4 regions of the Kitasatospora sp. NPDC127111 genome follow, and region 4 is predicted to be linked to each of the others. Evidence: riboswitches for the same ligand, from Rfam matches in the RefSeq annotation. Region 4 holds a riboswitch; each other region holds the start of a gene.
What was found. A riboswitch is a leader RNA that binds a small molecule or an ion and turns the genes downstream of it on or off. The one in region 4 is predicted to bind cyclic di-AMP.
Positions count from the first base shown of each region.

Region 1: linked by a shared signal. The riboswitch ahead of ACFVHB_RS31440 (NlpC/P60 family protein) and the one ahead of ACFVHB_RS20985 (transglycosylase family protein) in region 4 are both predicted to bind cyclic di-AMP.
Region 2: linked by a shared signal. The riboswitch ahead of ACFVHB_RS20430 (M23 family metallopeptidase) and the one ahead of ACFVHB_RS20985 (transglycosylase family protein) in region 4 are both predicted to bind cyclic di-AMP.
Region 3: linked by a shared signal. The riboswitch ahead of ACFVHB_RS17640 (peptidoglycan DD-metalloendopeptidase family protein) and the one ahead of ACFVHB_RS20985 (transglycosylase family protein) in region 4 are both predicted to bind cyclic di-AMP.

Region 1 covers NZ_JBHXTG010000069.1:9,360-14,134, reverse strand. Annotated here, with positions in the region: gene ACFVHB_RS31450 (NYN domain-containing protein) at 1-269, shown strand, start outside; gene ACFVHB_RS31445 (NlpC/P60 family protein) at 482-1,525, shown strand; cyclic di-AMP (ydaO/yuaA leader) riboswitch at 1,852-2,005, shown strand; gene ACFVHB_RS31440 (NlpC/P60 family protein) at 2,016-3,155, shown strand; gene ACFVHB_RS31435 (NlpC/P60 family protein) at 3,381-4,445, shown strand; gene ACFVHB_RS31430 (hypothetical protein) at 4,526-4,775, shown strand, end outside.
Region 2 covers NZ_JBHXTG010000032.1:20,617-25,391, forward strand. Annotated here, with positions in the region: gene ACFVHB_RS20415 (sensor domain-containing protein) at 51-764, opposite strand; gene ACFVHB_RS20420 (GNAT family N-acetyltransferase) at 877-1,458, opposite strand; gene ACFVHB_RS20425 (hypothetical protein) at 1,501-2,373, shown strand; gene ACFVHB_RS20430 (M23 family metallopeptidase) at 2,435-3,289, opposite strand; cyclic di-AMP (ydaO/yuaA leader) riboswitch at 3,302-3,460, opposite strand; gene ACFVHB_RS20435 (YiaA/YiaB family inner membrane protein) at 3,705-3,995, shown strand; gene ACFVHB_RS20440 (alpha/beta fold hydrolase) at 4,123-4,775, shown strand, end outside.
Region 3 covers NZ_JBHXTG010000025.1:57,474-62,248, forward strand. Annotated here, with positions in the region: gene ACFVHB_RS17635 (APC family permease) at 1-59, opposite strand, end outside; gene ACFVHB_RS17640 (peptidoglycan DD-metalloendopeptidase family protein) at 529-1,563, opposite strand; cyclic di-AMP (ydaO/yuaA leader) riboswitch at 1,567-1,726, opposite strand; gene ACFVHB_RS17645 (MFS transporter) at 2,037-3,587, shown strand; gene purB (adenylosuccinate lyase) at 3,601-4,775, opposite strand, start outside.
Region 4 covers NZ_JBHXTG010000033.1:61,983-66,757, reverse strand. Annotated here, with positions in the region: gene ACFVHB_RS20990 (hypothetical protein) at 1-167, shown strand, start outside; cyclic di-AMP (ydaO/yuaA leader) riboswitch at 1,423-1,623, shown strand; gene ACFVHB_RS20985 (transglycosylase family protein) at 1,610-2,866, shown strand; gene ACFVHB_RS20980 (hypothetical protein) at 3,046-3,246, shown strand; gene ACFVHB_RS20975 (LacI family DNA-binding transcriptional regulator) at 3,305-4,324, opposite strand; gene ACFVHB_RS20970 (glycoside hydrolase family 13 protein) at 4,350-4,775, opposite strand, start outside.

The sequences.
Region 1 (4,775 bases), on a different contig from region 4:
AGCGCACCCAGGCGGAGGTCACCTGTGTGTTCGACGGGCAGGACCTGGACGTGCCGGTGATCATGGCGCCGCCGCGCGGGGTCCGGGTGCGGTTCAGCCGGACCGGGGAGACGGCGGACGAGCTGATCAGACGCCTGGTGCGGGCCGAGCCGCAGGGCCGGCCGGTGGTGGTGGTCTCCACCGACCGGGAGGTCGCGGAGGGCGTGCGGAAGGCGGGCGCGCGCCCCGTCGCCTCGGTGCTGCTGCTCAACCGGCTGGCGCGGCCGTAGGCTGTCGCGAACCCCGCCCGGACCGGCGTGACACCTGGTCAGCGCCCGGTTCGCGGTGATGTGGGGATTCCGTGAAGTCATGGCGTCGGGCTGGAGTTCACGCCATCGGGGGAGTGGCGGAAAGCCTGGATCTTCACTAGGGTCTGGCGTCAAACCTATTTTCCGGATTCTCACCCGATCGGGTGAGTCCGTTGGAAGAAGGAGCCGGTCCCTTGGCCTCCCACCGCCGTCCCAAGCAGCCGAGCCGCGCGCGGGTCTCCGTGCTCACCGCTGCCGCTGCGACCGCGGTCGCCCTCTCCGCCCAGGTCGCCGCGCACGCCGCACCGAGTCCGTCCCCCAAGAAGGACGACGTGAAGGCGCAGATCGACCAGCTGCAGGAAGAGGCGGAGCAGGCGACCGAGAAGTACAACGGCGCCAAGGAGCGGGCGGACCAGCTGCGCAAGCAGGCGGACCAACTGCAGGACCAGGTGGCCCGCGGCCAGGACCAGATGACCCAGCTTCAGGGCGGGCTGGCGGCGGTGGCCGGCGAGCAGTACCGCAGCGGCGGCATCGACCCGTCCGTCCAGCTGATGCTCTCCTCCGACCCGTCCGGCTACCTGGACAAGGCCTCCAGCGTCCAGCAGGCCAGCTCCAGCCAGACCGAGGCGCTCAAGGGCCTCCAGGACCAGCAGCGCCGGCTGGACCAGCAGAAGGCCGAGGCGGCCGCCATCCTGGCCTCGCTGGACAGCACCACCAAGGACCTGAACCAGGCCAAGGCGGACGTCAACAAGAAGCTCAAGGAGGCCCAGGACCTGCTGAACTCGCTCAGCGCGGCCGACCGGGCCGCCCTGCGCGCCCAGCAGCAGCAGGAGGACCGGGCCTCGCGCGGCTCCGAGCGGGCCGACCTGGGCAGCCTGCCGCAGGCCGGCGGCTACGCCGGTGCGGCCGTGTCCAACGCGATGAGCAAGCAGGGCTCGCCGTACGTCTGGGGCGCCACCGGCCCGAGCACCTTCGACTGCTCCGGCCTGATGGTCTGGGCGTACGGGAAGGCCGGCATCTCGCTGCCGCGCACCTCGCAGGCGCAGGGCAACGTCGGCGCCCGGGTGCCCTCGCTCGCCGAGGCCCAGCCCGGCGACCTGATCATCTACCGCAGCGACCGCAGCCACGTCGGGATGTACATCGGCAACGGCATGGTGGTGCACGCGCCGCACACCGGTGACGTGGTCAAGGTGATGAAGGCCGACGCGATGCCGATCAACACCATCCGCCGGGTCTGACGGACCGACACGCCCGCGGGCCGCGTCCCGGCCCTGTGATCCGCGCCACCCCGGAGCCGGGGTGGCGCCGGCGTGTCCGGCGGCAGGGTGACAAGCGATCAGCTCCGCGTACGGCACCGATCACGCCCGGTCATATTCACAAATGAACTTGGTTATTCTTCCGTCTTTTTTCTGACAAGGATTTGAACGGATCACGGTTCTGTTACTAGGGTCGTGCCTCGAACCACCGCACAGTCGATCACCCAGCCCGGGTGGCGGCGGTGGTTTACCGCCGAGTTCGTGAAGCAGCGGGACGGGTCGCACGACCTGTCGGACGGGGAGCCCAGCAGTCGGGGGCGCTGTGGAGCGGAGCCGGGGAACCACGTTCCTCCGGGGTGAATCGGCGCCAGGTCGGCCGGTGGAACGGCCGGTGAGGCGTCGTAGGGCAGCTTCCGGCCCGAACCCGTCAGCTCACCCGGTAGGCGGGCGTTGGAAGAAGGAGTCCGCCTTCGTGGCGTCCCATCGTCGTCCCAAGCCTGCCGGCCGCGCCAAGGTCTCGATCCTGACCGGCGTCGCCGCCGCCGCCGTCGCCCTCTCCGCGCAGTCCGGTGCCCACGCCGACCCGACGCCGACCAAGGACCAGGTCAAGGAGCAGGTCGACCAGCTCAACGAGCAGGCCGAGCAGGCGACCGAGAAGTACAACGGCGCCCAGGCCAAGCAGCAGGAGCTGCAGAAGCAGGTCGGCCAGCTGCAGGACAAGGTGGCCCGCCAGCAGGCCGCGGTCACCGACGCGCAGGGCGGCCTCGCCGAGATCGCCGGCGAGCAGTACCGCACCGGCGGCATATCGTCGACCGTCCAGCTGATGCTCTCGTCCAGCCCGGACAACTTCCTCAACCAGGCCGGGGCCCTGACCCAGGCGAGCAGCACCCAGTCCGGCGCGCTGAAGGAGCTCCAGGAGCAGCAGCGCAGGCTCGACCAGGACCGCAACGAGGCCCAGGCCAAGCTCGGCGAGCTGGAGGCCACCACCCAGCAGCTGAAGGCCTCCAAGGAGGAGGTCCAGGCCAAGCTGGCCAAGGCCCAGGAGCTGCTCAACACGCTGACCGAGCAGGAGCGCCAGGCGATGCGCGCGGCCGAGGAGAAGGCCGCCGCCGAGGCGAAGGCGAAGGCGGACGCCGCCGCCAAGGCCGCGGCCACCGCGAAGGCGGACGCCGACCGCGCCTCGCGCGACAGCGGCCGCACCGACCTCAGCGGCAGTTCGCAGGCGTCCACGCCGGCCCCCAAGCCGGTCGCCGCGGGCAGCTCGCGCGGCGCCGCCGCGCTGTCCATCGCGGCCACCAAGGTCGGCAGCCCGTACGTCTACGGCGCCGCGGGCCCGAACTCCTTCGACTGCTCGGGCCTGATGGTCTGGGCGTTCAACCAGGTCGACGTGTCGCTGCCGCGCACCTCCCAGGAGCAGGCGGGTGCCGGCACCCGGATCGGCTCGGACATCTCCCAGGCCCAGCCCGGCGACCTGCTGATCTTCTACAGCGACGCCCACCACGTCGGGATCTACGCGGGCAACGGCCAGGTGCTGCACGCTCCCAAGCCGGGTGCGTCGGTCCGCTACGAGGCCGTCTCCAACATGCCGCTGGCCTCCATCGTGCGGGTCTGATCCCCGCTCGGGCGCTCACGGGCCCGGTCTCCCTCGCGGGAGGCCGGGCCTGCGGCTTTTCCGGCGGCTCGGGCTGATGTCCGATTGGTGGGCGAATATTCGGGTTGGGAGGGGTTTGGACTCGCTCGCCCGGACTCGCTAACGTCTGCCACCGGACTCCCGCTGGAGAGCCGCCCGCCCCGGTGCGGCGGCGGGGCCGGGCCGCAGGATTGGAGCCGCCGTCGCATGGCCGTGCACCGCCGTTCCCCGCTGTCAGGTGCGCACGCTCTCGCCCGTGCGCTGGTGCTCACCGCGGCGGCCACCACCGTCCTGGGCATGGCGGCCGGCGGCACCGCCCAGGCCGCCCCCGGCGCGCCGGACGCGCCGTCGAACCGCAAGGACGTCAAGGCCCAGGTCGAGCAGCTCTACGACGAGGCCGAGCAGGCCTCCGAGAAGTACAACGCGGCGCTCGACGCCCAGCAGCGGCTGCAGCACGAGACCGGCACCCTGCAGCAGCAGGTCGCCGTCGCCCAGGACGAGCTCAACCAGCTGCGCGGCGACCTCGCCACCGTGGCCGGCGCCGAATACCGCGGCGGCGGCCTGGCCCGGACCGTCCAGCTGATGCTCTCCACCGACCCCGAGGGCTACCTCTCCAGGGCCCGCTCCCTCGACCAGGAGGCCGAGCGGCAGAACGACACCCTGCACGAGGTGGTGGCCCGTCAGCGCCGGCTCGACCAGCGCCGGGCCGAGACCTCCGTCAAACTCGCCGAACTGGACCAGACCCGCCGCGCGCTCGCCGAGGGCAAGCAGCAGATCCAGCAGCGGCTGGCCGCGGCGCAGAAGCTGCTCAACAGCCTGGACGCCGGCGAGCGGGCCCGGATGACCGCCCAGGACGCCCGCGAGGCCGAGCAGCGCGCCACCCGCGGCACCGACCGGCTCGACCTGGGCACCACTCCGCCCGCCTCCGAACGCGGCGCCGCCGCCCTGGCCGCCGCCGTGAAGATGATCGGCGCGCCCTACGTGTACGGATCCACCGGGCCCCGTGCGTTCGACTGCTCCGGTCTGATGTACTGGAGCTGGCGGCAGGCCGGAGTGACCCTGCCGCGCACCTCGCAGGCCCAGGCGTACGCCGGCCAGCGGGTCAGCCTCTCCGACGCGCGACCGGGAGACCTGGTGATCTTCTACCGGGACATGCACCACGTCGGCATGTACGCCGGCGGCGGGGTGATCGTGCACGCCCCCTACCCGGGCGCCAAGGTGCGGTACGAGAGCGTCAACGCCATGCCGGTCGCCGGGGTGATCCGGCTCTGAGTCGCCCCGGACTCATCCCGCCTCCCGCCGGCGCGCCCCCGGCCCGGCGGCCGGACGGTGACCCCGGGGTCCGCCGCTGCGTGCTGTCCCGGCGCGGCGCGCTGCTGCTCGCCGCCGGCGGGCTGGCCCAGCTCTCGCTGCCCGGCGCCGCGCCGGCCGCGCCCGCCGCGGCGGTGGCGGACCACCGGGCCGAGGTGGCCGCGCTGCTGGCCGCGCGGGCCCGGGCCCTGGCCGCCGGGCCGCCCGCACTGCCGCTGGCCGAGGCCGGCTACCGGAACCTGGTGCTCGGCCCCGGCGGTGCGCCCGACCGGCTCACCGCCACCGCCGAGC
Region 2 (4,775 bases), on a different contig from region 4:
GAGCGTCCGGGGACGGGCGGGGCCGGGCGCGCGGGGGTGGGCGCCGCCGGTCAGCGCCCCAGCAGGCCCCGGACGGCGAGCCGGTTGACGTTGGTGAGGCCGCGCACCAGCTGCGGGGTGAGGAAGACCAGGAACAGCCCGATCAGCGACATCCCGGCGATCTGCAGCGGCGACTGGACGTAGTAGGCGTGCTCGACGCCGTGGCCGTCCTTGAAGTCGACCACCCGGTAGCCGGGCCAGTCGGTGTAGGCCGGGAAGACCCAGTGGTAGAGCGGGTAGAGCGCGAACGACCAGCCGAGCAGCAGGAAGACCAGCGACAGCGTGAAGCTCAGGATCGCCCAGGGGAACATCAGCACCTGGTACAGCACGGCCTTCCAGCCGGCCGCGTCCGCCAGCCGGGCGGTGATCCCGCCCCACGTCCCGGGCCGCACCACCCGGACCGGCGCCGGGCCGGGCACGTCCAGCGCCAGCATGCCGCGGGCCCGGGAGCGTTCCAGCCGGCCGAAGCCGCGGGCGCCGGCGGTGAGCGCGGCCAGCACCGGCAGGCCGAGGACGGTGACGATGGTGCCGAGGCCGAGGCTGAACAGCGGGACGGCGAAGGCGAAGCCCGCGACGGCGACCGGGAGCCCGGTGAGCGTGAAGCCCAGCTCCCGGTAGTAGTAGGACGAGAACGGCGCCCGCCAGGCGTACGGCGGCTCCTGGGTACGGTAGGCGCCCTCGGGGCGGTCGTACGCGTCGCGCTGCGTGCTCTGGCTGGTGCTCATTGGCCGGGCCTCGGTCCTCGGGTCTGCGGCGGTGCCGGTCGGGCTGGTTCCACCAGGCTGTCAAAGGCGCGGGCCGGCGGACATCCGGGCCACCGGCGGACCGGGGGTGGGGTTAACCCCCCTGTCCGGGCCGGGCCGGCCACTCGTCGGCGAGCAGCGAGTACTGGAAGGCGTCGTGCCAGGCGCCGCCCCGGTACACGTCGTGCCGCACCCGGCCCTCCTGCTGGAAGCCGGCGCGGGTCAGCACCCGGGCGGAGGCCGTGTTCGCCACGTCGGCCAGGGCGGCCAGCCGGTGCAGGCCGAGCGGGCCGAACGCGAAGTCGCAGAGCAGTGCGGTGATCTCGCCCGCGTAGCCGTTGCCCCAGGTGTCGGGGCGCAGGGCGTAGCCGAGGGAGGCGGAGCCCCGGCCGCCGAGGGTGAGGGCGGCGTTGCCGATCGGGGTGGCGTCGGCCGGGTCGTCCGCGTCGGCGCGCCGGGTCACGGCGAGCCGGTAGACCGTCCGTTCCTCGCGGAGCGCCTCCTCCAGGTACTGCTCGATCTGGTCCGCGCAGTCCTCCCGGTCGCGCGGTTCGAAGGGCAGGTAGCGGGTGGCCTCCGGGTCGCCGAAGATCGCGTGCAGCGCGTCGACGTCGCCCGGGGTGTGCTGGAACTCGCGGATGGCCAGGCGGGGGCCGGTGAGTCGGACGGGGACCATGTCAGCCGACCCTACCCGGGCTTTGCGGTTACCGTACGTGACATGAACGATGAAGACCTGCGGCTCGCCCCGCGCACCAAGGCCGCCGAACTGCTCGCCTGGGCGGAGGCCGAGGGCCGGGCGCCGGTGGCCGCGGAGCCGCTGCGGGCGGTGCTGGCGCTGCTGGAGCTGGGCGAGGGCAGGATGCGCGACGGCTGGCCGGAGCTGACCTCGGACGCGGTGGAGCAGTTGCTGTACGAGCGGCTCCACCTGTACGTGCAGCCCGCGCCGGAGCAGGACCCGCTGGCGTACGGCGAGGCGGTGCGGCTGCTGATCGACCACCAGCGGGCGGTGAAGCGGCTGAACGCCAAGCGGCAGGAGCGGCTGCACGCCGAGGCCGAGTGGCAGGGCGAGGTGGCGGCCGGGCTGCTGCGCCGGGCCGATCTGGTGACCTGGCCCCGGCTGTACGCGCTGCTGCTGCACGCGCACGGCGTGGACGTCGCGGACGCGGCGGCGGTGCGGGAGTGGCTGACGGCGTTCCGGGAGCTGTCCGGGGAGGAACGGCGGGCCGGGTTCGAGGCGCTGGCGGAGGCGGGCTGGCTGGACGAGCTCGACGAGGAGGGCTGGGGTCCGGCCCGGACGCTGAGCGTGGGGATGGCCACCGACGGGGCCCGGCGGCTGCTGGAGCAGGGGCTGATGCGGCGCAGCTACCGCAACCTGGCGGAGCTGACGGCGCTGGGCCGGCCGATGCCGGACGAGCTGGCCGGGGATTTCGGCGCGTTCGAGGAGGCGGCGGCCGAGGCGGCGCTGGACCTGTGCGGGGCGTGGACGGTGCCGGGGCTGCCGAGGATGCTGCTGGCGGAGTTCCCGGACCTGGCGCCGGAGCCGGGCCAGGAGGAGATCGACGCGTACCTGGCGCAGCTGCCGCCGGAGTGAGCGTCGCGGCCCCGGCCGCCGAGCCCCTCGCGGAGGGTGACGGCCGGGGCCGGGCGGGCTGTCAGGGGGTGATGCCGCGCTGCTCGAACCAGGTCTCCGGGTCGACCGGGGCGCCGCCGCCGGGGCGCACCTCCAGGTGCAGGTGCGGGCCGGTGACGTTGCCGGTGGCGCCGACCTTGCCGAGCTGCTGGCCGGGGACGACCTTGCCGGAGCCCTTGATGATCGAGGAGAGGTGGCAGTACCAGATCTCGGTGCCGTCGGGCAGCGTCTCGACGATCCGGTAGCCGTAGGAGCCCGCCCAGCCGGCCGAGGTGATGGTGCCCTGGCCGACCGCGTACACCGGGGTGCCGGTGTCGGCGGCGAAGTCGAGACCGGTGTGCAGGTGGGCCCAGTAGGAGGCGCTCTGGCCGTAGTGGGCGGAGAGGTTGTAGTCGCGCACCGGCAGGTTGAGGGCGGCGAGCTTGGCCTTCTCGGCCTCCTCGGCGGCGCGCTTGGCCTCCTGCTGCTGGGCGGCGCGCTTGGCCTCGGCCTCCTTGGCGGCCTGGAGGCGGGCGGTCTCCTCGGCGGCGGTGCGCTGGCTGTCGGCCTGCTGCTGGATCCGGGCGGCGAGCGCGAGGCCGGGGTCGGCGGAGAGGGCGACCGGGGCCTCGTCGGGGGCCTCGACGGCGGGCGCGGCGGCCGGGGTCGCGGAGGCGAAGCCGGTGGCGCCGAGGGTGGCGGCGACGGCGGTGACGCCGAGCAGCGGCGCGGTCCCGCGGGTCTGACGCGGCATCCGGTGCCGGTTGGTCTCGGTGGCCTGCGGGGCGGCCTCGTCGGCGGGCCCGCCGGGCCCGGCACCGTACACGGGCCAGGGTTCGAGCAGCTGGGTGCCGGCTGCGGAGCCGGGCAGGTGTGCCGGAGAGTGCGTCGACGCCACGGAGGCGCGCTCCTTTCCTTCCTTCGCGCCTACCGGGTTAGCTGACGGGTTCGGAGCAGGAAGGTCTCCTACGGCTGGGCCTGGGCCCGGCCGATTCACCCCAAGGAACGTGGTTCCCCGGCTCCCTGGCCTGCCCGGAGGCCGGCCGGCGGGATTAGGCGACGGCGCACGGTGCCGTCTGGGTACGGCGTTGCGGACCGCGCTGCGTTATCAAACGTTAATCCTAGGAGCCCCTGATTCCAAGCCGTCCGTCCGGGACGAGCGGGGCCAGCACGGACCTTACGCGACCCGATGGGCGTTTTGGGGCGATTGACGACAACTCACACTACCGAACGTGATGGGACGTCAACGAACGACCGTCGTTCTGAGTACTCCTACTCATGTGCGGCCCGGCTGGCGCGACCATCCTGGCGCCATGAACGCACCGATGCAGTCACGCACCACGGCCGCGTACTTCGTCCAGGCCGTGCTCTCCTTCGCGATCTCGGGCACCGCCCTCGCGGTCGGGATCGCCTACCTCCCGGTGGGCGGCTGGACCCGGGCCTTCCTCGGGATCGGCCTGCTCTACACCGTCACCTCCTCGTTCACCCTGGCCAAGGTGATCCGCGACCGGCAGGAGACCAGCGAGATCGTCACCCGGGTCGACCAGGCCCGGCTGGAGAAGCTGCTGACCGAGCACGACCCGTTCAAGGTGGACGGCGTCTGACCGGCCGCCCGGACCGGGGCCGCCTTCAGCTTCTGCCAATAGCTTGACGGCTAAGGCTATTAGCCTTAGCTTTGTGGGTGTCGGCAGCACCGCCGACACCCGAGCCCGGCGGACCCAGGAGGCCCCCATGTCCGGCACCACCGCCCCCACCACCCAGTACCTCGACGTCACCGGCGGCCGGCTCGCCTACGACGACACCGAGCAGGGCGAGGGCGTCCCCGTCGTCCTGCTCCCCGGGATGCTGGACAGCCGGGCCGCCTACCGGCACCTGCGCCCGCTGCTGACCGCGGCCGGCCGCCGGGTGATCACCATGGACCTGCGCGGCTTCGGCGAGTCCTCGATCGTCTGGGACGACTACTCGCCGGCCGCGATCGCCACCGACGTCCTCGCCCTGCTCGACCACCTCGGCATCGAGCGCGCCGTCCTGGCCGGCAACTCGTACACCGGCGCCACCGTGGTCAAGGCCGCCGGGGACGCCCCCGAGCGGGTCGCCGGGATCGTCCTGCTGGACGCCTTCGTGGAGAACCTGCCGCCGACCGCCCTGCAGCGCGCGATGTTCGCCGTGATGGGCACGCTGCTGGTGCACTCGCCCGCGTTCTGGGGCCTCTACCACCGCAGGATGGCCTACCCGACCGCCAAGCCGGCCGACCTCGACGCGTACGTGGACGGGCTGGTCGCCGCGATGCGCACGCCCGGGCGCAGGACCGCGACCCGCGGCTACGTCCGCGGTGACTCCGCGCCCGCCGGCTGGACCGCGGCCGTGCGCTGCCCGGCCCTGGT
Region 3 (4,775 bases), on a different contig from region 4:
TGGCCGCCGCCCCCGGCTCTGCCGTCCCCGCCCACCGCGTCCCCGCTCTGGATGGCCATCCGGCCTCCTTCACCTGCCGTGCCTGTGCCGCCCGCCGGTCCGGTCGGGCGATGACTGCCCGACAGCATCGGGGCACGGCGAACCGGCCCGCAACGGACAGGTAGTCAAGCAACATCAGCAGGAAGTTGACGCTCTGTTCGGTTCGTGACCCACCGCGTCCGAACGAAAACCGCCCCGGACCGGCCGGGGGTCCGGGCTCCGCCACCCCGCCGGGGGGCACGGAAGCGACGGCGGCCGGCTCCGCGGAACGACGGCGGCCGGCCTCCAGGAACGACAGCGGCCGGCCTCCGGGAACGACAGCGGCCGGCCCGGCCCGCGAAGTGCTTCGCGAGCCGGGCCGGCCTGCCTGGGCGTGTCCCGCGCCCGTGTTCCGCCGAAGGTGCGTCGATCACCCGGTCGAGCGGTCACCCGACATGACCATCCCGGGAGGTCGTTCGCCCCGCACCCGGCGGGAGTCTGGACCCGGCGTCAGAGGGAGACGCCGTGCGCCCGGAGGTAGGCGATCGGGTCGATGTCCGAGCCGTACTCCGAGCCGGTGCGGATCTCGAAGTGCAGGTGCGGGCCGGTCACGTTGCCGGTCGCACCGGAGAGGCCGATCTGCTGGCCGACGGTGACGGTCTGGCCGACCGTGACGCCGATCGAGGACAGGTGCGCGTACTGGGCGTACTTGCCGTCGGCGAGCTTGATCTCGACCTCGTTGCCGTAGGCGCCGCCGTTGCCGGCCTTCACCACGGTGCCGGCCGCGACGGCGCGCAGCGGGGTGCCGGTGGAGGCGACGAAGTCGACGCCGGTGTGGTGGCCGGAGGCCCACATCGAACCGGCGACGCCGTAGGCGGTGCCCATCTTCGGGTTGGCCAGCGGGGCGACGTAGCCGGAGGTGGAGGCGACGGCGGCCGGGGCCGGGGTGGCGGCCGGAGCGGCCGGCTTCGCGGCCGGAGCGGCCGGCTTGGCGGCCGGGGCCTGCGCGGGCTTGGCGGCCTGGACCGGCTTCGGCGCCGGGGCGGCCGGCTTCGCGGAGTCGTTCGAGGCCTGCGGCTTGGCGGCCGGGGCGGCCGGCTTGGCGGCCTCGGCGGCCGGAGCGGCGGCGGCCTTGGTGCCCAGCGCCAGCTTCTGGCCCGGGAAGATCAGGTTCGGGTTGGCGCCGACGACCGAGCGGTTGTGGTCGTACAGCGCGTGCCAGCCACCCTCGACGTTCTTCGCGGCGGCGATCTTCGACAGGGAGTCCCCGCTGACGACCTTGTAGCTCTCCTCGACCGGGGCGGCGGCCGGCTTGGCGGCCTCAGCGGCCGGAGCGGCCGGAGCGGCGGCGGCCGGAGCGGCGTCGACGCTGGTGGCGCCGGTCCAGGTGCTGGTCTGCGCGGGCTTCGCGGCCGGGGCGGTGTGGGCCTGGGCGGTGATGGTGGTCACCAGCGGGAGGGCGAACGCGGCGCCGGTGACGGCGGTGGCGATGCCGATGCGGGCGGCGCGGGGCAGGGAAACGCGACGGCGAGCGTGAGCGGGCATGGAAGATTTCCTCTCCGACGCCTGCGAGGTGAGCTGTCGGGTTCGGGCTGGAGTTGCCCGGCCGCATGCGCGGCTTCACCCCAAGCCGGACCGCGAATTCCGGTCCGGCGACTTACCTTTGGGTCCCCCGCTCCTGCCGTACAGAGTTCAGTTCGTACCACCGGGCAGCGGCAGGACTAGGCGTTCCACCCGGTGGCCACCCGGGCTGACGCCGGGCGGTCGCTGAACTAAAACCCATCCGTCCGGGTGAAGCAATGTCGATCTCTTGAACCCGCAACAAAGCCCCGGAAGGCCGTGACGCTCCGGATGATCGGCTGCACAGTACGTGCACAATCGATTAACCGCGCGCCACTGATCCGCGACACTCCGCCTATTTCGGTTTCCCTCCGCATGCGTTCGCCCACGGAAAGCCATCCGCCGACACGCCCCCGGTGAGCCTTGTCACGTGGCGCCCGGGGGCGGACGATCGGGCCGTGGCCACCCCCGAGGCCGGCACCCTGCGCCTGGGCACCGCGCAGGGCCGCTGGGTACTACTGGCGACGGTGCTCGGATCCAGCATGGCGTTGCTCGACGGCACCGTGGTCAACGTCGCCCTGCCCCGGATCGGCGAGGACCTCGGCGCCGAGCTCGCCGCCCTGCAATGGACGCTGAACGCCTATCTGCTCACCCTGGCCGGGCTGATCCTGCTCGGCGGCGCGCTCGGCGACCGCTACGGCCGGCGAAAGATCTTTCTGCTCGGCGTGGTCTGGTTCGCCGCCGCCTCGGCGGCCTGCGCCGCCGCGCCCACCATCGAGGTGCTGGTCGCCGCCCGCGCGGTGCAGGGCGTCGGCGGGGCGCTGCTGACCCCCGGATCGCTGGCGATGCTCCAGGCGGTGTTCCACCCGGACGACCGCTCGGCGGCGGTCGGCCTCTGGTCCGGCCTCGGCGGGGTGGCGGCCGCGGTCGGCCCCTTCCTCGGCGGCTGGCTGGTGGACGGCCCGGGCTGGCGGTGGATCTTCCTGCTGAACGTCCCGCTGGCCGCACTGGTGGTCGTGGTGGCCTCCCGCCACGTCCCGGAGAGCCGCGACGAGAGCGCGACCGGCCGGTTCGACGTGCGCGGCGCGGTCCTGGCCGCGCTGGCGCTCGGTTCGATCACCTACGCCCTCACCGCCGCCGGTGACGGACTGTCCGCCCGGGTCTGGGTGACCGGTGCGGCCGGGCTGCTGCTCGGCGCGGCCTTCGTCGCGGTCGAGCGCCGCACCCCGGAGCCGATGCTGCCGCTGGGCCTCTTCTCCTCCCGGCTGTTCACCGCGGTGAACCTCGTCACCCTCTGCGTCTACGCGGCCTTCAGTGGCGTCTTCTTCCTGCTGGTCGTGCAGCTGCAGATCGTCTCCGGCTTCTCCCCGCTGGTCTCCGGGCTGGCCCTGGTGCCGATCACCGTGCTGATGCTGGCGCTGTCCGCCCGGGCCGGCCGGCTGGGCAAGCGGATCGGCCCGCGGCTGCCGCTCACCGTGGGCCCGCTGCTCTGCGCGGCCGGCGTGCTGCTGATGCTGCGGATCGGCCCCGACGCCTCGTACTGGACGGACGTGCTGCCGGCCGTCACCGTGATGGGCTGCGGGATGGTGCTGCTGGTGGCGCCGCTCACCGCGACGGTGCTGGCGGCGGTGGAGGTGCGGCACGCGGGCATCGCCAGCGGGGTGAACAACGCCGCCGCCCGCGCGGCCGGCCTGCTGGCGGTCGCCGCGCTGCCCGCGCTGGCCGGCCTCAGCGGTGACGACTACCGGGTGCCCGCCGCGGTGGACTCCGCCTTCCGGACCGCGATGCTGATCTGCGCCGGGCTGCTCGTCACCGGCGGGCTGACCGCGTTCGCCACCGTCCGCGGCAACGTCCTGACGGCCGAGGACCACCCGGTCGCCGAGCCGGACTGCCGCTACGCCTGCGGCACCAACGCCCCGCCGCTGGACCCCGGCCACCTCACCACCGACGGCGCCTCCGGCCGGACGACGGAGGGCCCCGCCACCGGAACGGCGGCGGGGCCCTCGTAGAGCCGGTCGAGCGTCAGAGGATGTCGCCCGGGGCGTACTTGGCCGCCTCCGGGTAGGCGGCGGCGACGGCCTCGACCCGGCGGACCACCTCGGCGACCTGGGCACCGGCCGCACCGGTGAAGGAGAGCTTGTCGGCCAGCAGCGCGTCCAGCGCGGCCCGGTCCAGCGGGATCCGCTCGTCGTTGGCGAGGCGGTCCAGCAGCTCGTTCTCCCGCGCGCCGGCCCGCATCGCCAGCGCCGAGGCGACGGCGTGCTCCTTGATGACCTCGTGCCCGGTCTCCCGGCCGACGCCCGCGCGCACCGCGCCCATCAGCACCTTGGTGGTGGCCAGGAACGGCAGGTAGCGGTCCAGCTCGGCCTCGATCACGGCGGGGAAGGCGCCGAACTCGTCGAGCACGGTCAGGAAGGTCTCCAGGAGGCCGTCGAAGGCGAAGAACGCGTCCGGCAGCGCGACCCGGCGGACCACCGAGCAGGAGACGTCGCCCTCGTTCCACTGGTCGCCGCCCAGCTCGGCGGTCATCGACGCGTAGCCGCGCAGGATGACGGCCAGGCCGTTGACGCGCTCGCAGGAGCGGGTGTTCATCTTGTGCGGCATCGCGGAGGAGCCGACCTGGCCCTCCTTGAAGCCCTCCGTCACCAGCTCGTGGCCGGCCATCAGCCGGATGGTCTTGGCCAGGCTGGACGGCGCGGCGGCGAGCTGGACGAGGGCGGAGAGCACCTCGAAGTCCAGCGAGCGCGGGTAGACCTGGCCGACCGAGGTGAGCACGTTCTCGAAGCCGAGGTGGCCGGCCACCCGGCGCTCCAGCTCGGCGAGCTTCTCGGTGTCGCCGCCGAGCAGGTCCAGCATGTCCTGGGCGGTGCCGACCGGGCCCTTGATCCCGCGCAGCGGGTAGCGGGCGATCAGCTCCTCCAGGCGGCGGAAGGCGACCAGCAGCTCGTCCGCGACGGTCGCGAAGCGCTTGCCCAGCGTGGTGGCCTGCGCGGCGACGTTGTGCGAGCGCCCGGCCATGACCAGCTCGGAGTGCTCGGCGGCGAGCCGGCCCAGGCGCACCAGCACGGCCACCGTACGGTCGCGCACGTGCTCCAGCGACTGGCGGATCTGCAGCTGCTCGACGTTCTCGGTGAGGTCCCGGGACGTCATGCCCTTGTGGATCTGCTCGTGACCGGCGAGCTCGCTGAACTCTTCGA
Region 4 (4,775 bases):
GCTGCCCGTCGGCCGCGCCGCTGGGCGCGTACCCGGCCGTGGGCCAGCTGATCGCCTCCACCTACCTGGCCGTGCTGCCGGCCGTCGACCCCGGGGCGCAGGCCGAGGAGGCCGCCGCCGAGGAGGGCGCCGGCGAGTCCGGCGGCGGGCGGCACGCCGCCCAGTAGCGGAGCCGCACCAGACCGTCCGAAGGGGCCCGGAACGCATCCGTTCCGGGCCCCTTCGCGCCGTCCGCGGGCCCTACCGCCCGGCGGGGCTTCCCGCTCTCCTTCGTCCCGGCGCGCGGGCCGACCCGGCGCAGGGCGGCGTGCCGGGCGTCGGCGTGCCGGGAGCCGGTGATGTGGACGGGGGCGCGGCCCTCGGCGCCGCCCTCGACCCGGACGTCGCGGGTCGGGTTGAGTGCCTCGGCGCCGACGGTGACGCCCCCTCCGGCGGAGACCCGCGGGTGGGCGTACCCGGGCGGCGCCTCCGGGGTGACGGTGGATCCGCTGACGGACCGGACGACGGCCGGGTCGTAGCGGGTGGAGGAGCCGCCATCGTTCGGCGGGCCGGTCGGGGGCGGTCGGGGTGACGGCCAGTTCGTCGCCCGGTCGCCAACCGGCGGGCGGGGCGGCCGGGCTGACGGTGGTGTCGCCGGAGCAGCTCGCCGGCCGCGCGGTTCCGGGCGGTTCCGGGCGGTGCGGACGGCGCCGTCCAGCCGCGGATAGCCGGCGCCGTGCCCCAGAGGCCGACGTCGGTGTCGGCCGCCTTCATGCCGTCGCCCTGGAACCGCTTCTCGTCGACGGACGGGAACCGCACGGTGTGCACGGCGGCGCCGTCGGGGGCGAGGGCCAGGCAGCCGCGGATCTCGACGTTGCCGGCCGAGGCGAGGGTGTGGGCGCGGTCGGCGGCGAAGAGCAGCGTGCCGCCGGGCTCGACCAGCAGGGAGGCGAGGCGACGGCGGTGTCGGTGTCGGTGTCGGTGTCGAGCACCAGCTCGTCGCTGATCCGCACGGCGCCCTGCGGGCCGGGCGCCCCAGCCGACCGCGGAGCGCCGCGAAGACCGCGCCGACGGCGAGCCAGCGCGGCATTGTGCGGTGTCTTACGGGAGTTCGGGATCCTTCGGGCGGGATGTCCGCTCTGCCAGGTTTTGCCCGGCGATGCGTTCCGCCGGCCCCGGCGGCCTCGCGACCGGCGGCCGGCTCCTCGTCCCTGGCCGTCGTCGCGCAGCCCTCCCCCCGGACGGCCGCGTCGGTCCCGGCCCCCTGAAGCACACGCAGGTGCGTTGGCCCCCAAGGGCGTTGCGCGAAATCGGTCATTTCTGATCATGATGGACAGCACTCCGCCAGGCCGTTCGCAAACCGTGACGAGCGTCACACATGTTTGCGGTTTGAACTTGAGTCTGCTTAACGTGCTCCCCGTTCGTGGCCACACGGACCCAGTTCATCCGCAACGCCGAGTCCTGCCGTCGGGTGCGCTGGCAGCGCAGAAACGCACCACGGCAGGAGCGGGGGAACCACAGGTAAGTCGCCCCGGACCGGTCCGCGTACCGGTTCAGGGCTAGGGGTGAAGCCGCGTCCACAGCGCGGCCGGGCAACTCCAGCCCGAATCCGACAGCTCACCTCGCAGGCGTGGGAGAGGACCGCATCTTCATGCTGCCCACCAACGGCACCCGCCTGTCCAGCCGTACCCGCCGCGCCATCGCCGCGCTCGGAGTCGCGGGTATCGGCCTCACCATCCCCTGCCTGACCACCACCACCGCCTCCGCCGCCTCGGTCGCCACCTGGGACAAGGTCGCCCAGTGCGAGAGCAGCGGCAACTGGAGCATCAACACCGGCAACGGCTTCTACGGCGGCCTGCAGTTCACCAACAGCACCTGGGCCGAGTTCGGCGGCACCGCGTACGCGGCCCGCGCCGACCTCGCCACCAAGGACCAGCAGATCGCGATCGCCGAGAAGGTGCTCGCGGTCCAGGGCCCCGGCGCCTGGCCGGTCTGCTCGGTCCAGGCCGGCCTGACCAAGGGCGGCACCCCGGCCGCCGTCGACACCGCCGCCAAGCCGGCCGCCCAGACGCCGGCCCCGGCCGCGGCCCCGGCCGCCAAGCCCGCCGCCCAGGCGCCCGCCCAGGCCGCGCCGAAGGCCGCCCAGGCCCCGTCCGCCGACTCCGCCAAGGGCACCTGGTCCCAGAACTGGCAGGACAAGGACCGGAACTGGGCCGACTACACCGTCGCCGAGGGCGACTGGCTCTCCGCCATCGCCGACAAGCACCACGTCCAGGGCGGCTGGGAGAAGCTCTACGAGCTCAACCGCGACGTCCTGACCCAGGGCGCCGACGTCATCTACCCGGGCCAGCACCTGCACCTCGGCGACCGCGCCCAGGGCACCGCGGAGCAGAAGTCGGACCAGCAGTTCGACTGGTTCAACCGCGGCTCCGGCCAGGGCTCCACCGCCGCCAAGCCGGCCGCGCAGACCCAGGCCGCCAAGCCCGCCGCCCAGGCGCAGGCCGAGGCGCCCGCCCAGGCCGCCACCGGCAGCATGGCCGCCGCGGTGTCCTTCGCCCTGTCGAAGGTCGGCCAGGCGTACGTCTACGGCGGCACCGGCAACGGCGGCTGGGACTGCTCCGGCCTGACCCAGGCCGCGCTGCGCGCCGCGGGCGTCTCCGTCCCGCGCGTCGCCGCCGACCAGGCCGCCGCCAGCACCCACGTCTCGCTGGACGCCCTCAAGCCGGGCGACCTGCTGTTCTGGTCCAACAACGGCCAGGACTCCGGCGTCTACCACGTCGCGCTCTACACCGGCGACGGCAAGTACGTCGAGGCCGCCAACCCGAGCGCGGGCGTGCGGGTCCAGACCATCGCCAACTTCGCGCCGGACTTCGCCGGCCGGGTCTGACCCCACCCGCCGGGCGCGCACCGGTGCGCCGGAGCCCCCGGGGAGCGTCTGGTCGCTCTCCCCGGGGGCTCCGGCCTGCCCGCACGCCGGGCCACGGCGCACACCGGCGGGCGGTCCGGTCATGGTCAAATCGGCGCGCAGCGGGCATCCTGCTGCTTCGCACCCGAGAAGGAGTCCCCATGGCCCAGATCACCGTCACGCTCGACGCCAATCTCGCCATCGACGTGATGATGCTCTCCGGTACCAAGAACCCCCAGGACGCCGTCGAGCTGGTCCTGCGCGACTACCTGGCCCGGGGCCGGCGCACCGAGACCACGACCGGCGAGGCCGCCGACGGGCAGCGGCTCGACCCGCACCGCCCGGCCGCCCAGGAGGGCTGAGACGCACACGACCGGGGCCCGGAGAGCAATCCGCTCTCCGGGCCCCGGTCGTGGTCGTTCAGCGGGCGCAGGCGCCCGTGGAACCGCGCATCACCAGCTCCGGCTGGAACATGAACTCCCCGCGCTGGGCGGCGTTCCCGCCGACCTCCTCCAGCAGGGCGTCGACGGCCGCGGTGGCCATCGCCTCGACCGGCTGGCGGATGGTGGTCAGCGGCGGCTCGGTGAACGCGATCAGCGGCGAGTCGTCGAAGCCGACCACCGAGACGTCCTGCGGGACGCTCAGGCCGCGCTGGCGCACCGCCCGGATCGCGCCGAGCGCCATCATGTCGCTGCCGCAGACGATCGCCGTGCAGCCCTTGTCCAGCAGCGCGCCGGCCGCCGCGTGCCCGCCCTCCACGCTGAACAGCGTGTGGTGGACCAGCGCCTCGGCCTCCTCCCGCGTCTTGCCGAGCACCTCGCGCATGGCCGCGGTGAAGCCCTCGATCTTGCGCAGCACCGGCACGTACCGGCGCTGGCCGACGGCCAGGCCGATCCGCTCGTGACCGAGCTCGGCGAGGTGCTGGACGGCCATCCACATCGCCGACCGGTCGTCCGGCGAGATGAACGGCGCGTCGATCTTCTCGCTGAAGCCGTTGATCAGCACGAACGGCACCTGCCGGCCGGTCAGCCGGGCGTACCGGTCGTGGTCGGCGGTGGTGTCGGCGTGCAGACCGGAGACGAAGACGATGCCCGCCACACCCCGGTCGACCAGCATCTCCACCAGTTCGTCCTCGGTGGAGCCGCCGGGCGTCTGGGTGCAGAGCACCGGCGTGAAGCCGTGCCGGCTCAGCACCTGCTCGATCACCTGCGCCAGGGCCGGGAAGATCGGGTTGCTCAGCTCGGGGGTGATCAGCCCGATCAGGCCCGCACTGCGCTGGCGCAGCCGGGTCGGACGCTCGTAGCCGAGCACGTCCAGCGCCGCCAGCACGGTCTGCCGGGTGGCGGCGGAGACGTTCGCCTTGCCGTTGAGCACGCGGGAGACGGTGGCTTCGCTGACCCCCGCCTGTGCCGCGATGTCTGAGAGTCGCGCCGTAGTCACGGCCCCAGAGCCTATTGCAACCACGTCAGACCGCCCACCAGTCGGTGCTGTCCGGTGCCAGCACGGTCTCGCCGCCGTCCACCACCGCGTCGGCGGAGGAGAGCAGCAGCCGCCCGGGCGCGGCTATCCGGACGGGCTCACCCGTCGTGTTCACCGTACAGACGAAGGCGCCGCGGCGGAACATCAGGGTGCCCTCGGGGCTGTCCAGCCACTCGACGTCCGTGCCGGCGCCGAGGTCGGGCCGCGCGCGGCGGACGGCCAGCGCGCTGCGGTACAGCTCCAGGGTGGAGGTCGGGTCGCCGGTCTGCGCCTCGACGCTGAGCTGCGCCCACTCGGCGGGCTGCGGCAGCCAGCTCGGGCCGCCGGCCACCGGGCCGAAGCCGTACGGGGCCTCGGTGCCGGACCACGGGATCGGGACGCGGCAGCCGTCGCGGTAGCCGTCCTGGCCGGC